3 regions of the Oryzibacillus soli genome follow, and region 2 is predicted to be linked to each of the others. Evidence: riboswitches for the same ligand, from Rfam matches in the RefSeq annotation. Region 2 holds a riboswitch; each other region holds the start of a gene.
The links. Region 2 has a riboswitch for cyclic di-GMP ahead of ACSEXW_RS22870 (C40 family peptidase). Riboswitches for the same ligand answer to the same signal wherever they lie in the genome.
Positions count from the first base shown of each region.

Region 1 (4,553 bases), on a different contig from region 2:
CTTGGCCCGCAGGCCGGTGAAGCAGTTATATGGGCTGCTGTAAGCCGCATTCCGGTGGCTCAGCATCGTGGAGGAGTCCTTGCCCATCATCCACATGCGCTGCTCCACGATATACCGCTCGATAGGCGGATTCTTCTCCGACAGGAAATCCGGCACCAGCTCCTCGATCTGCTGGCGGTAGAGGACGCCGCCGAAGACGTTCTTGGCGCCCGGGTATTCGCCCCGCTCCAGCAGGATGACCTTCAGCCCCGCACGGGCCAGCGTCAGCGCCGCCGCACTGCCCGCAGGGCCTGCGCCGACGACGACCGCATCGAATTTCTCATTCATGGTTATACCCCTCCCGCTGCTGCGGTCTCCAGCATGGACAAGCCGCCCCGCCGCGCTTTAATCTCGGCCGTTATGGCCGGCACCACCTGGAACAGATCTCCTACGATGGCGTAGTGGGAGATCTGGAAGATCGGCGCCTCCGGGTCCTTATTGATGGAGACGATGATGTCCGAGCTCTGCATGCCCACCGTATGCTGCACCGCTCCCGAGATCCCCACCGCAAAAAACAGCTTCGGCCTCACCGTATGCCCCGTCTGCCCGATCTGCCGCTCGTGGCCCACCCAGCCGGCATCCACCGCCGCACGGGTTGCCCCGACCTCTCCGCCCAGCGCATCCGCAAGCTCCCGGAGCATGGCGAACGCCTCCAGTCCGCCCATGCCCCGGCCTCCGGCGACGATGACCTCCGCCTCCTCCAGGTTCACGTGGCTCACTTCCTCGATGAAGTCAAGGACCTTGGCCGCGATGGACGCCTCCTCGAAGGTCTCCGTCATCCGGACGATCTCGCCGGTCCGCTCCGGTGCCTTGGGCAGCGCCTGGAACACGCCCGCCCGGGCCGTGGCCATCTGGGGCCGGTACTGCTTGCACAGGATCGTCGCCATCATCTTCTCGGAAAAAGCTGGTCGGCTCGCCATCAGGAGCCGTGAGGGATGTGGCTCCACGTCCAGCTCCGTGCAGTCTGCCGTCAGACCCGTGGGCAGGTGGGTCACGATGGCCCCCGCCAGGTCTCTTCCCGTCGCCGTCGCTCCGTACAGGACGATCTCCGGCTTCACCTCACGGAATACCTTGAGGCAGATCTCGCTATAGGGCCGGGTCCGGTAATCCAGCAGCTCCGGCGCCTCCACCAGATAGACCCGGTCCGCTCCGTAAGCGATGGCCTCCTGGGCCAGATGCTCCGCCTGGTGCCCGATCACCAGCGCCAGAAGCGGCGCCTCCAGCTTATCGGCCAGCTTCCGCCCTTCCCCCAGGAGCTGCCAGGATACCTTCTTGGCCGTTCCCCGCCGGTGCTCCACTACGATCATGACGCCGCGGTATGCCGACCAATCCGGTGCCGCCGTCTCCAACCGTTCTTCACTCATCGCATGCCCCTCCTCTTATCTCCCGTTATCCATGCCGCTTACCAGCCCAGCCGCTTCGGCAGCTCCTCCGCCCACAGCTTGCCGGCCAGATCCGTTGCAAGCTCCTGTGCGGTGGCGCCCTCCACCCGTACGGTGTTGGCCTTCTTCAGCTCCGGCACCCAGGTCTTGCCCACGATGGTTGGGGAGCCCTTCAGACCGATCTTCGTCTTATCCAGCTCGGGGAAATCCGCCGCCGTCCAGACCGCCGCCTTGTATCTCGCCGCCCGGATCATGCCGGGGAGCGTGGCCCGCCGGATCTTGTTCAGCTCCTTCAGCGCCGTCAGCAGCACCGGCATGGAGGTCTCCGTCACCTCTACGCCGTCCTCCATCTGCCGGTGAACCCGGACCCGCCGGGTCTCCGGGTTGACGTCCGCCACCTTGCATACATACGTCAGCTGGTCCATGTTCAAGCGGCACGCCACTCCGGGACCAACCTGCCCCGTATCTCCGTCCAGCGTCTGCTTCCCGCAGAACACCATGTCTACGGGGCCCCAGACCTCTCCGATCTTCCGGATCGCCAAGCCCAGCACGTAGGAGGTGGCCAGCGTATCCGCACCGGCGAAGCCCCGGTCGGTAACCAGCACCGCCTCATCCGCCCCGAGGGAGATGCATTCCTTCAATCCCTTCTCCGCCGGCGGAGGGCCCATGGTCACTACGGTCACCCGGGCCCCGAACTGATCCTTCAGCCGCAGCGCCTCCTCCAAGCCGTGCATGTCATAAAAATTGACGATGCTGGGAACGCCCTGCCGGATCAGCGTGTTGTTCTTCGGATCGATCCGGATTTCCCTGCTGTCGGGCACCTGCTTGACACAAACAACTACATGCAGCAAGTGAAGCACCTCCGTTTTTCGTTGTTCCGCCGGAACCGGGAGTAAGCGGCGGACTTTATAATGATTTTTACATTAGAAATGATAGCGCTTTCATAAATCTGTGTTAGAATTTCGCTAGTGCTGTATCTCCCCCGCTATCACCATATTCCACGAATTCCACAGCCTGAACACAATTCCTACATTGTGAATAAATTCATTTGTTGCAGACCCCCATTTTGCTTATCAGCTGTCAAACTTTTGACATAAATTCATAAGAAAGCGCTATTTTAACCCCTTTCTACTCCTGATATGGGTGCGGATGGATAGATTTGTTCACCAGTTCGGCATGCAAGCCCCATCTGGCCCTATGCTTACTGCTATGGACTTCTGACTGGAGCCACCCCATGCTGCCTTTTCCATTCGTGAATTATTTCACTAGTACAGTGCCGGCATTTTGATTTACACAGTTTCTGGAATACGGTCCCACCTACACCCAATAAAATGAAAAACCCGCCAGCAATGACGGGTTCTTAATAACCATATGATTCCTGTCAGCATGCAGGCGGTTTCGACCTAGAGTGCTCCGGTCCGGAATTGCTGATGAGTGTAGATCGTTCCGAGATGCTGCATCAGGTCCTGAAGCTCCACCGATTCCAGTCCCAGCATGTTCGCCAGGATGCTTTCGGCCACTTGCCGACTGCCCAACATTTCACCCAATTCCTGCACATTGCTCTGAAGCTTCGTCTGCCGCTGGAGCGACATATACGATTTGGCCAGCATAGCCCCCATTGTTGCGCGATCTCCTCTCTTCCTTTCCACAGGAAAAAAAAGAACCCCCGGGTGCTTCCCGGAGGAGGGCATCCCTTTGGCGGCCCGGCTGTCGTGGTCCCCGTTCGGAGACCTTAGACCCGCGGCTTTGCGTCGCTGCCTTTCGGCAGGTTTGCCTTTTTCAGTGGAAATGGTTCGTTGGTATTAAGTTAACGATACCGTGACTCGCAGATTTTGTCAAAGGGTAATTCCAAATGTCGGAAAAATTGAGTCTTAAGTCTCAATTTCCACACTGGCCTGATCCAATCGCCTTACTCCTTCCAGGCCGGGCAGCTCCTCCATCAGCTTGAACAAGGCTCCGTCCTTCATCTTCGCCTCGATCATCACATCCAGAGCGGGCGTCATGGGGGCGACGGCCCGTAGGAAGCCGGCCAGCGGAGCGGCCTCCACATAATCCGCATGGGCCCGGACATCCTTGTCGTTCTTCGGGCTGGAGACATGGATCTTGGGCGGAAGGGCGGGGAGACCGACGGAAGCCTCCGGATCCGTTCCGGCGCCCTCCCAGGTCTTGCCGATCCTCGGCCACAGCTCCGCGGCATCCTCTCCGGTATGGTTCACCATATGATGGTGAAGATCCAGCACCATCGGCGCCCCCACTTCCTCGCAGACCTCCAGGGTCTCGAGAGCTGTGAAGGTCTTATCGTCGTTCTCCAGGGTAATGCGGCCCCGAACCTCCGGACGCAGCTCTTCGAAGTGCCGGATGAAGCGGTCCCGGGCCTTCTTTTTGTCGCCGTAGGTGCCTCCGATGTGGATGTTGCACTTGGCGCTTCCGTTCAGGCCCATGGCCGTTAGCATGGCGTGGTGCCGCTCCAGGTCGGCCATGGAGGACTTCAGCACCTCCGCACGGGGCGTCGACAGCACGGTAAAGTGGTCGGGATGGAAGCTTGTCCGCATCCGGTGCTGCCGGACATATTCCCCCAGCTCGGCGAAGTCATCCGCCAAGGCGGGCATCGGATCCCAGCCGTTCAGAAGCTCGTGGCCGGCCAGCGGGATCAGCTTGGAGGAGAACCGGTACAGGCGGATGTCGTGGGCCCGGTTATGGCGAAGCAGCCGCAGCGTGTTGCGGATGTTCTCGGAGGCCAGGCGTTCCAGCTTACGGATGGCGGCCTCCCGGTCCTCCAGCTTGGCGAAGCTGGTGGCGGTCATCGTTTTGGACGGAGAAGCGTTGCTTACGGAGGTGGACATGGCTACGTAACCGAATCGTACGATCACACTTTTTGCCTCCCGCGCAGTATAGTCCGTTATACCGTACCCGGGTTCCCGCCGTTTCATTCTCCGGCAGCCTTCCTCTCCGTGCGGGACATGGGGTGCTTGGGAGATGAAGGCCATAGATGGCCTTCATTCCGCCGCAGCCCCCTGCTGCATCAAACGGCTCCGCCCGCTTCGTGCTCTCCGAAGAACATCTCGTGAGCCAGAGCGGTCTGAATGCGGGCCTCCTCCTCCGTCAGCAGCCGGATCAGCTCCATCTCTACTT
Region 1 is NZ_JBPPGJ010000002.1:437,948-442,500, forward strand. It holds gene ACSEXW_RS03925 (FAD-dependent oxidoreductase) at 1-327, opposite strand, end outside; gene ACSEXW_RS03930 (electron transfer flavoprotein subunit alpha/FixB family protein) at 330-1,403, opposite strand; gene ACSEXW_RS03935 (electron transfer flavoprotein subunit beta/FixA family protein) at 1,442-2,281, opposite strand; gene ACSEXW_RS03940 (hypothetical protein) at 2,825-3,040, opposite strand; cyclic di-GMP riboswitch class I at 3,116-3,206, opposite strand; gene uvsE (UV DNA damage repair endonuclease UvsE) at 3,293-4,291, opposite strand; gene ACSEXW_RS03950 (hypothetical protein) at 4,444-4,553, opposite strand, start outside.
Region 1: it holds a riboswitch for cyclic di-GMP, as region 2 does, so the genes downstream of both, ACSEXW_RS03940 (hypothetical protein) here and ACSEXW_RS22870 (C40 family peptidase) in region 2, are expected to answer to the same signal.

Region 2 (4,553 bases):
GGCTTCCGAACGGCACCGGTCCGCGAACGACAATACGGAAAATCGCTCTTCCATCCTACGCCCTCCTAACGTCCGTGCAGCATCGGCATCCAGCTCCGCAGCCTGCCGGCGGGGGTTGCCGCTCCCCCCGGGCCGATCCGGATGCCCAACTGGGCGACCAGCAGGTCCGCCAGAGACTCCACGGATTGCAGGAATGGCTTGGTGCGGGTCACATATTCCAGAAGCCGGCCCTGGTTCAGCCATTCCCTAAGCTCCGGATCATAAGCAACGGTCGCCGCCAGCTCCATGCCGGCCTCCTTCCGGATATCCGCCGGCTTGATCCCCCCGGTCCGTCCGGGCTGCCATTGGGTGACGGCCAGAAGAAACGAATCCGGCTCCACGCCGAACAGGGGAGCGACCGTTTTGACCCACCGGGTCATATCCTCCTGAAAATGTCCGAGATCCGGCGTTGTGACCAGAACCTTGGCATCGGCCTCCATGGAAGCCGCAATGGTGGCCGCATTGTCCCAGCAGGCATTCACCTCGATGATGCATAACGGATAGGACTCCCGGACGATCTTGAGCAGATGCCGGATATCGGCCGGCAGGTAGAATTCGGCCTGCTCCCGCTGATTGGCCCCGTACAGAATCTCCAGCCGCCCCGCATCTTTAACCGGCTCGAAGTAAGACTTCAGCCGGCCGGCATACAACGAGCCGGCGCGCATCTCCGCCCGTACCGTATCCAGACCGGTGTACGTCTCCTCCTTGCCTAGGTACCGATGCAGCTTGGAGCTCTTCAGGTTCAGGCATAAGTAGCCTACGGGGGTATCGGACCGCTCTGCCAGTCGCACCGCCGTCCCGAATGCCAATACCGTCGTGCCGATATTGGGAGTCGTCCCGGTAAACAGGATCGTCCGGCCTCTCGTCCCTTCCTCCGCTTCTCTCTGCACCGGGCGTCCTCCCGGCTGCCTTGCTCCGTTCATGGTCCGTCCCCCCTTCCCATTCCGCCGGAGGCCCCCTTCATGGCGATCACCAGCTTGTTGTTCTTGCCCCGGCAAGCCTCATCGAGAATCCGCCACTCCTCCTCCGTCAGGTTCAAGTTCAGCTGCTCCACGGCTCCGTTGGCATCCCGCCGGGAGGCATACATGGCCATCTGGTCGTTGGCCACCTTGGCCGCCAGATGGGGCTGCTTCGGATCGTCCACCTCCGTGTTGGCCGAGGACTTCACGGAGGCAACGATGATATCCTCCGGAAGCAGTCTGACGGTGCCGAGCTTCCCTGAGGCATACACCACCACAAGATCACCGGCCCGGATGCTTCCGGGAACGGACAGGAGGTACTCCTTCGGCACCGGAAACACGGCCTCGTCCGGTCCGGGCAGCAGACGGAAACGGTCCAGCTTCCAGCTCAATACCGGCTCCTCCGTACCCAGCGGAACGACAGCCTCCTGCCCCACCGCCTGGTCCAGATCGGTCAGCATCCCCTCCAGCATGCCTCCCCGTGCCACCGCCCGGTACTCCAGCATTTCCTCCCGAAGGGTGGCCCCCGTAGGGATAAACCGCTTCGGCACCACCACCTGCACCGTCTCCTGCAGCTCCACCTGCCGGATCAGCAGCTCGTACACGCCGTATACCAGCAAAGCGGCCATAAGTGCCGCCGCCAGGCTGATGCCCAAATGTCGCATCCTGCCCACTGCCCTATTCCTCCCTCCGGTTCAAAAACAAATAAGGACGCAAACCAGGCCGATGGCCTTCGTTTGCGTCCTTCGCATAACGGATCTTATGAGTGCTTGATGAAGATGTGCCTTATATTACCAGACGATTGGAAATTCCGTCAAGAGGATTATTTGGTGAAGGTGCCGCCATAAAGGTAACGGTACTCCCAAGTATTCCCCCCGATTGTGTCGATGCGCACACCACCGGATTCCGGGGAGTAGGTCTGCAGCATCTGCCCGTTGCCCAGGTAGATGGCCACGTGGGTGACGGTCTCTGTGGATTCGTCGATCCCGGCGTAGTCGGAAGCCTTGTAGCCCTTATAGGACATGAAGAACATCAGGTCGCCGCGCTTCAGGTTTCTCCAATCGGATGCCACCGGTCCCAAGCTCTTGACATAGTCGGCTTGTCCACGGGAATCGCCTGCGATCACTTCGCGGGTTATGTCCCAGAAGGACTGCTGCACGAAGTCGGAGCAATCGAAGGTAGAGGTGTCGAAGCGGTCGGAGCCGAATTCATACGGGGTGCCCATGTACGTCATCCCCTGGTTGATAAAGCTTTCGATACGCTCGTCCACCGGAAGATCCATTTTGTAAATATCGTTGTTGACCGTTATGTATTTAGTGCTGGAGCTGACATAACCGACGACGCCCTTGGAGTCCTGTGCCTTATACCAGCTGTCGTTCACCTTGGCCAGTATCAGCATATCCTCCCCCGTTGAGAGCAACCGGATGCGGTCCGCCGTAGAGCTGGGAGCGGTTCTGAAGTTGACCCCGTAGATGATCTTGGCATTGCTGATAACCTTTATGTATTTGGAGCTGGAGGATACGTAGCCCGTAACGCCCTGTTGGTCCTGAATGTTGTACCAGTACGGATTCGGCTGTCCGATGACAGTCACGATCTCGCCGGTCTTCAGATACCGGAGCAGGTTGCCGGAGGTGCTCGGTTGATCCCTGAAGCTGACACCCGACACGGCTTGGGCTTTGGTCGGAACGGAATCTTCGGCGTAAGCGGCTATCGGTGCGGCCACAGTGATGCAGAACAAAGCGGCTAACAACAGAGGAAGAATCCGTTTCATCATGATGCAATTACCTCCATAGGTATAGTGTGGAAACCGAAAAGGGGACAACCCTTCCTCTTATGCCGAGTAAGGTTGTCCCGCTGTACGGTCCCTACACTTTCGGCAGCTGGCTGGCATTCCGCGGTTCTCCGCAATTTAGCCCCTGTAGCTTTGCGTCACTGATTTTCATCAGGTTTGCCATTATCGAGGTCAGGTGGTTCGCTTTGGCTTCGTACCCTTATTATAGTTTGTGGGGGTCATAGCCGAATATAAGTCCCAGGGATGGTTTTGTCGGATTTTGGAGCATGCCCCGGGGACTATTGACGGACAGTCAGATTTTGGAGGGTTGACAGCACTTCGCGAACGCAAAAAAGAGGCCTTATCAGCCTCCCGCATCAAACTGCATCTTCTTCCGGAACTCATTGGGAGAGCAGCCCTTAAACTTCCGGAACATCTTGTAGAAATGCGCCATATTGGACATCCCTACCTCTTCTCCGATCTGGGCGATGCTCATGTCCTTGGTCAGGAGCAGAAGCTCGGCGCGCTTGATCTTCTTCATGATCACATAATCCACAAAGGACAGGCCCATGGTCTTCTTGAAAAACTTCACGAAGTAGTGGTAGCTCATATTCGCCAGCTTGCAGGCGTCCTCCACCTGAAGCTTATCCTCAATGCTGCTCTCGATATGATCCAGGACGGGTCGCAGTCTGAGAAGGTCCGTGTTCTCCCGGGTCGGCAGCGCCCGCCGGGTGTCCGCGCGCAGCAGGTTCAGAATGATGGTCTTGATCTGGATGCTGATGGCGATCTCATAGCCCTCCTGCTTGGTCTGGGACTCGCGGAAGATTTCCTTCACACACGCGAAAATACGCTCCCGGACCGCGTCGTCGCCCCGGAGGATGTAATTCAACCGGCTGAGCGGCGCTCCCGAATCCGCGAAGTAGCGGTAATACGGCAGCCCGCTGTGCTCGAGATGCTCCTGGATATCGAATTGGAACACAAGAAAGCTGGCATTGTCGCAGGGATAGTCCTTGTGAAGCTCGTTGGATCCGATCAAGAGCACGTCGCCGGTTTCCAGCACATGAGCCCTGTCATTGATGTAAAAGCCGAAGCGCCCCTTCAGCATGACGATGATCTCGACTTCCTTGTGGTAATGCCAGCGCGGAGGCGTGTTCGAAGCCTTCGGGGAGCCGGATCGGTCGGCGTCGAAGATCTTTACGGCTAGGAAAGGATGCTGGTACTGGATATTCTCACGATGGGACTCCATGGGTTCCTCCGTCGTCGGCGGCCCGGCCGCAGCACGTTTCGTTCTTCTGTCCGCATTGTACCATAATCCCCTCTCCCGATAAATCCGGGGCCGATGATTTTCTTGAGGGCCGAAGCCTGCTATAATAAGGGTCTAGTGTTGAAGTAACTATTGATGCAAGCCGGAGGATATGTGGATATGGCGCGGCGTTTTGTCACCGAAGCGGTAATGATCGCGATCTACGGGCAGCTGATGGTACCGAGCCAGCCTGTGGAATACGTAATGCCCTACTCCAGCCTGATGGAGCTCTATGACCTGATGGAGAGCAAGGATCCCATCATGAACCAAGAGGAAGAGGACCCTTACATCCGCAAAAATATCGAAGGCCTCGTCCGTTTCTTCGAGGACGCCTTGAATAAGAAAAAAATCGAGCGGGCCCTAGGCTCCCCCTGGAAGAAAAGCCCCTCGCTCCTGGTCAACGACAAGGTGTCGATCACGGTGGTGTATGCCCTCGAGAATGCGGAATACGGAGAAAAGTTCGATCCCATCGAGACGGATC
Region 2 is NZ_JBPPGJ010000020.1:25,576-30,128, forward strand. It holds gene ACSEXW_RS22855 (ATPase, T2SS/T4P/T4SS family) at 1-54, opposite strand, end outside; gene ACSEXW_RS22860 (CpaE/TadZ family protein) at 66-962, opposite strand; gene ACSEXW_RS22865 (CpaB family protein) at 959-1,663, opposite strand; gene ACSEXW_RS22870 (C40 family peptidase) at 1,822-2,772, opposite strand; cyclic di-GMP riboswitch class I at 2,871-2,961, opposite strand; gene ACSEXW_RS22875 (helix-turn-helix domain-containing protein) at 3,134-4,015, opposite strand; gene ACSEXW_RS22880 (ADP-heptose synthase) at 4,193-4,553, shown strand, end outside.

Region 3 (4,553 bases), on a different contig from region 2:
CATCGTTCCAGCAATTCCTCCGGCTCCGTCGAATACGAGACTACCTTCGAGGTGGAGGCCGACGGGCCGGTCGTCAACCCGGTCACCTTCGACCTGATGAATTACCCCGCATGGATCGAGGAGCCGTTCTCGGTGAAGCTTAAGTAGACCGGGTAACGGAGTTCTCCAACAAACGAAGCCTCCCGACCACAGATGTGGATGGGAGGCTATCTTTTTTACCCTATGGCTTATTCCTTGTGCCCGTTGCCGTTTCCGTTGCTGCCCGGGTAGCCGTTGTCGGAATGGGAGGTATCCGTCTCCGGTGCGGGAGGGGTCACGGTCACCGAATACGGAACGCTGACCGGTTGAGAGTGGTACGTGGTCACGAACGTGCCGGAAGCCGTATAGCCATCGGTCTTGGTGTTGATGTTCGTGGACACCGCCTGGGTCTGCAGCTCGCCGTTCACCTTGAAGGTCAGGACGAAGTCTACCTTGATGACGCCGCTCACGTCATGGTTGCCCGCCCACAAGCCGGTCACGTCTCGAACCTCCACGTCACTGACAACTGCCTTCGGTGCGGCCGGCACGTTGAAGGCACCTTGTGCCGTCAGACCATCCTGCCCAATGGTGAAGGAAGCCGATTGGCCCGGAGTCAAGCCGGTGAGGGTGCGGACGCTGGTCGCTGTCTTCCCGTTGCTGTACTCTTCCTCCACCTGGTAGGTTACGGTATACGTGCCGGATGCCCAATCGAAGGTGTAGGAGGCCGAAGCCGCATCCACTCTCAGGAAGCGGGGCTTCACCGGGGGGACGAAGGTATAGACGGTGTGGACGCTGTTATCACCATAGGTTGCGTTCAGTGCCTGGGTCTCGGTGCCCAGCACCTGGGCGGTCTGCGCGGTAACGGTCGCCTTCAGCCTGCTGTTGATGTCCGTCCGGGTATAGGCATAGGTGAACAGGTTGCTGGCAGGATCATAGCCCGGCTCTTGCACACCGGAGATGACCGTCTCCTTCAAGACAACCGGCACCGGCGCCGTGCTCACGGTTACCGCTGCCGCACCGTCCTTGTAGGCCGGGTCGCTGGCTTGAACGGCATAGACGTCCTTCGTGCCTTCGACATGTACCGTGATGGCGGACGAAGTGACCTTGCCGTCGTCCCAAACCTTGTTCAAGGTGTAGGAATACGGGAAGGTGTTCGCCGCGCGGTTATAAGTCCCGAAGGATGTGTCCGTCACATGGTATCGGTCGATGTAAGCGACATGCACCTTGCCTGCGGATACCGGACCGGCTACCGTGCTATGGATCTGTCCAGCGGTCTTGCCGTTCTGGTAGACGGTGTAGGCTTCCACGGACAGGTCCAGGTTCCCCTTGTCTCCGGAACCAAGCGGCAGGACGGCCGAGTAGGTGAACAGCTTGTCCGCCACCTTTTTGATCGTGAAGGCGACCTGCGGGTAGTTCACCAGCTTCATCACCAGGACCGGACCGTCAATGACAACAGTGCCGGACAGGCTGACGGAGCTCTCCTTGTTGTAGGTCAGCTCAGCCCGGGTCTCGGACGTTAACACCCCTGTGCCGTAGCCCGTCTGCTTCACGGTACGGGCCGGTTCCACGGCCGTTGCACTGACAACCGCTCCAGCCGCCAAGGCAGAGGTTGCCGATCCTGCCAACAATACGGCGGACAATACACTTGCGCTGACCCATTTGACACTCTTCTTCATGCTGCTATTCCTCCTAGTTATGGTGCCTAAGAGGGCCGGTTACACTAGTGGCTCCATATAACCCAAGTGTCCAGTTAGAGGTTATACTTCATCGCATCCCTTATGTTCGTTATAATGATTATAATTCAGATAGGTCGATCTGAATAGTGCTTTAGACCGATTTGATGTCGAATTTAATAGAAGTTTAGGACTTTAAACTTATATATCGTGACGGAATGGTCCGTGGCGTCCATATGACTATGGATTCTCCGGCGGACTCAACTCCGGAATCGGCACAACCGGGCAGTAGCCAACCCTTTTCCCCTCCGGGAAACCGTAATATAATGGATCCATGCGGCGAAGGACGCCCTTATTCATCCACCGGTGAATAAGGGCGTTTTTATTTGCTCTTAAAAGGGAGGCGAGAAGATGAAGGCTTTTGAAGAAGCGCATGCGGCGTTCGTGCAGCATCATCTGGAGCGGCGATCGGGAGAACGGCGGGATCGGCTGGAACGAGGGCACAGCCATGCGGAGAAGCTGTTCGCGCAGAAGGTCTGGTGGCCGCTGAAGGGCCACTTTGATGGTCTGCATCCCGAGTATGAGGTGCTGGATTGGCGCGGGCGGCCCTATTATGCGGATTATGTATATTCTCCGGGGCAATGGAGCCTGCTCATTGAGATCAAGGGCTACGCGGAACACGTCACCCACATGGACCGGACCAAATACTCCAACGAGTTGAACCGGGAGTGCTTCCTGCAGGGTGCAGGCTTTCATGTAGTCTCGTTCGCCTACGATGACGTAGCCCACCGGCCGGAAGTGGTGTTGTACTTGCTTCGCGTCATCTTGAACCGCTACGAGTCCACCGGCTCCAGGGTGGAACGGGTCTTTTTCGCCGATCAGGAGATCTTCCGCTACGCCGTCTTCCTGGCCCGGCCCATCCGTCCGGTGGACGTATCCGCCCGCTTCTCCATCGACCCTCGGACGGCCGTCGCTCACCTGCGAAGACTTTGCGCCAAAGGATGGCTGCAGCCGGTTCATCGCGGCACGGGACAGCGGACCCTCTACTACGAAATTACCAAGCAGGGGCTGGACAGCGGGCTCTGGTGATGCAGACGACGGTCGGCAGGAGAGGCGGGTTGGCAGCTGTGGGAAATCGTTACGTCGGGGGGCTAGTCAGTTGGTTGCCGGGGAGTCGTCACGTCGGGTACTCGATTGGTTAGTTGCTGGACGGTGCTGGATGGGGCGATACGTCGGGTACTTGGTTGGTTGCTGGGGGAGGCGCTACGTCATTTACAACTAAATGGATTTCTTGTACTTAGATCACCAACGCTGAGCAGCTCGCATGAACGAAGTGGATTTTATGTATTTAGTTCACTCTAAATGGGCGGTATCGACTGGATTTACCCTAACTAGATGCAGTTTTTGTACTTAGTTCATGCGATATTGGGCAAATCGCCCAAACTAACTACTATAAATGCACTTAGTCGAATTACCTGCCACGTGAGACGTCGGCCAATGGGGAGCTCTCACCTTTTCGGGGGACTTCAGCGGGTACTCGCCCTTCAGCAGACACTCGGCCTTCCGGCCACCGTTCCACTTCCAGCCGTCGTTCCGCCTTCCGGCCACCGTTCCACTTTTCGCCGTCGTTCCGCCATCCGGCCGCCCCCCTTCCGGCGGAGGCCAGCGCAAAAAGCGCAGCGCGGAAGCAACCTTCCGCAACTGCGCTCTCGTTTTTTTCACCAGCCGAAATCGAGGGTCTTGCCCGTCTCGGCGTAGGTCTTGATGTTGCTCAGGATCATCGGCCAATGCTCTTGCGTGTTGGCGTAGGACGGATGCCCCTCTGCCCACTTGTCGTTCACCAGGACCAGCTTGGTGCAGCCGCCGACGGGGTCCAGGGTGAAGGTCACCCGGGTCTCCAGCTCCTCGTGGTTGCTGTAATACGATGGCCCCGGATGCTCCAAGTAGCTGAACACGCGCCCCGGCTCCACCTCCAGCAGCTTGCCGTACACATGCACCGTCTCGTCCCCGTCGTTGCCCGGACCCACATAGGCCAGATCATCCCCGGCCTTCATCCCGGATCGAATGGTGCAGCCGAAGAACACGGCCCGTACTCCCTCGTCCGACACCAGCACGTCCCACACCTGCTCCGGCGTTGCGCCGATATATAACGTATACACCAAATCCATCTTATTCCCTCCGTCTATCGAACGTTGGAAGACCCTATTCCGGTCTTCTTAATCACTATAACTCTTATCTTCGAATTCGTATTGTAAAAATGCGACCGACCCCCGAAACGAACATTCTGAGGGTCCTTTTGGAGGTTTTGACGGTGCTCCGCCGATTGTTCCGCCCCATCCGGTCCGGTATAGTGAAGATTGGGGGAGTATCTCTAACGCTTCCCTCCTGATCGACGCCACCCGGGGGGTAGACCTATGAAAAGAGACAAGATCCGGTTCCGCAGACGCAGCGTCGCCATGACGTGGCTGCTCTCCTATATCCTCGTGCTGTTCGTGCCCATCGCCATCAATCTGGCCGTCTACTGGCAGACGGAGAAGACGGTGGAGAACCAGATCAAGCGGGGCAACGACACCCTGCTCCTGCAGATGCAGGAAGCTGTCGACAACGAGGTGTCCGGCATCCGCAGGCTCGTCTCCCAGATCTACGCCAACGAGAAGGTGCAGAATCTCTTCTATTCCAACAAAGCCAACCGGGGCGACTACCGGTTCGACCTGTACGAGATCCTCCAGGATCTGAAGGGCATCCGATCCGCGTATTCCATGTACGAGGAGTTCTACATCTACTGGTCGGACGGAGGGCGGGTCATCATGCCCACCGTGTACAAGCCCGCCGATGAGGCTTATGCGGACCTGTACCAGGGAG
Region 3 is NZ_JBPPGJ010000011.1:178,555-183,107, forward strand. It holds gene ACSEXW_RS16655 (DUF4179 domain-containing protein) at 1-147, shown strand, start outside; gene ACSEXW_RS16660 (hypothetical protein) at 228-1,694, opposite strand; cyclic di-GMP riboswitch class II at 1,719-1,802, opposite strand; gene ACSEXW_RS16665 (hypothetical protein) at 2,103-2,780, shown strand; gene ACSEXW_RS16670 (SRPBCC family protein) at 3,410-3,859, opposite strand; gene ACSEXW_RS16675 (AraC family transcriptional regulator) at 4,106-4,553, shown strand, end outside.
Region 3: it holds a riboswitch for cyclic di-GMP, as region 2 does, so the genes downstream of both, ACSEXW_RS16660 (hypothetical protein) here and ACSEXW_RS22870 (C40 family peptidase) in region 2, are expected to answer to the same signal.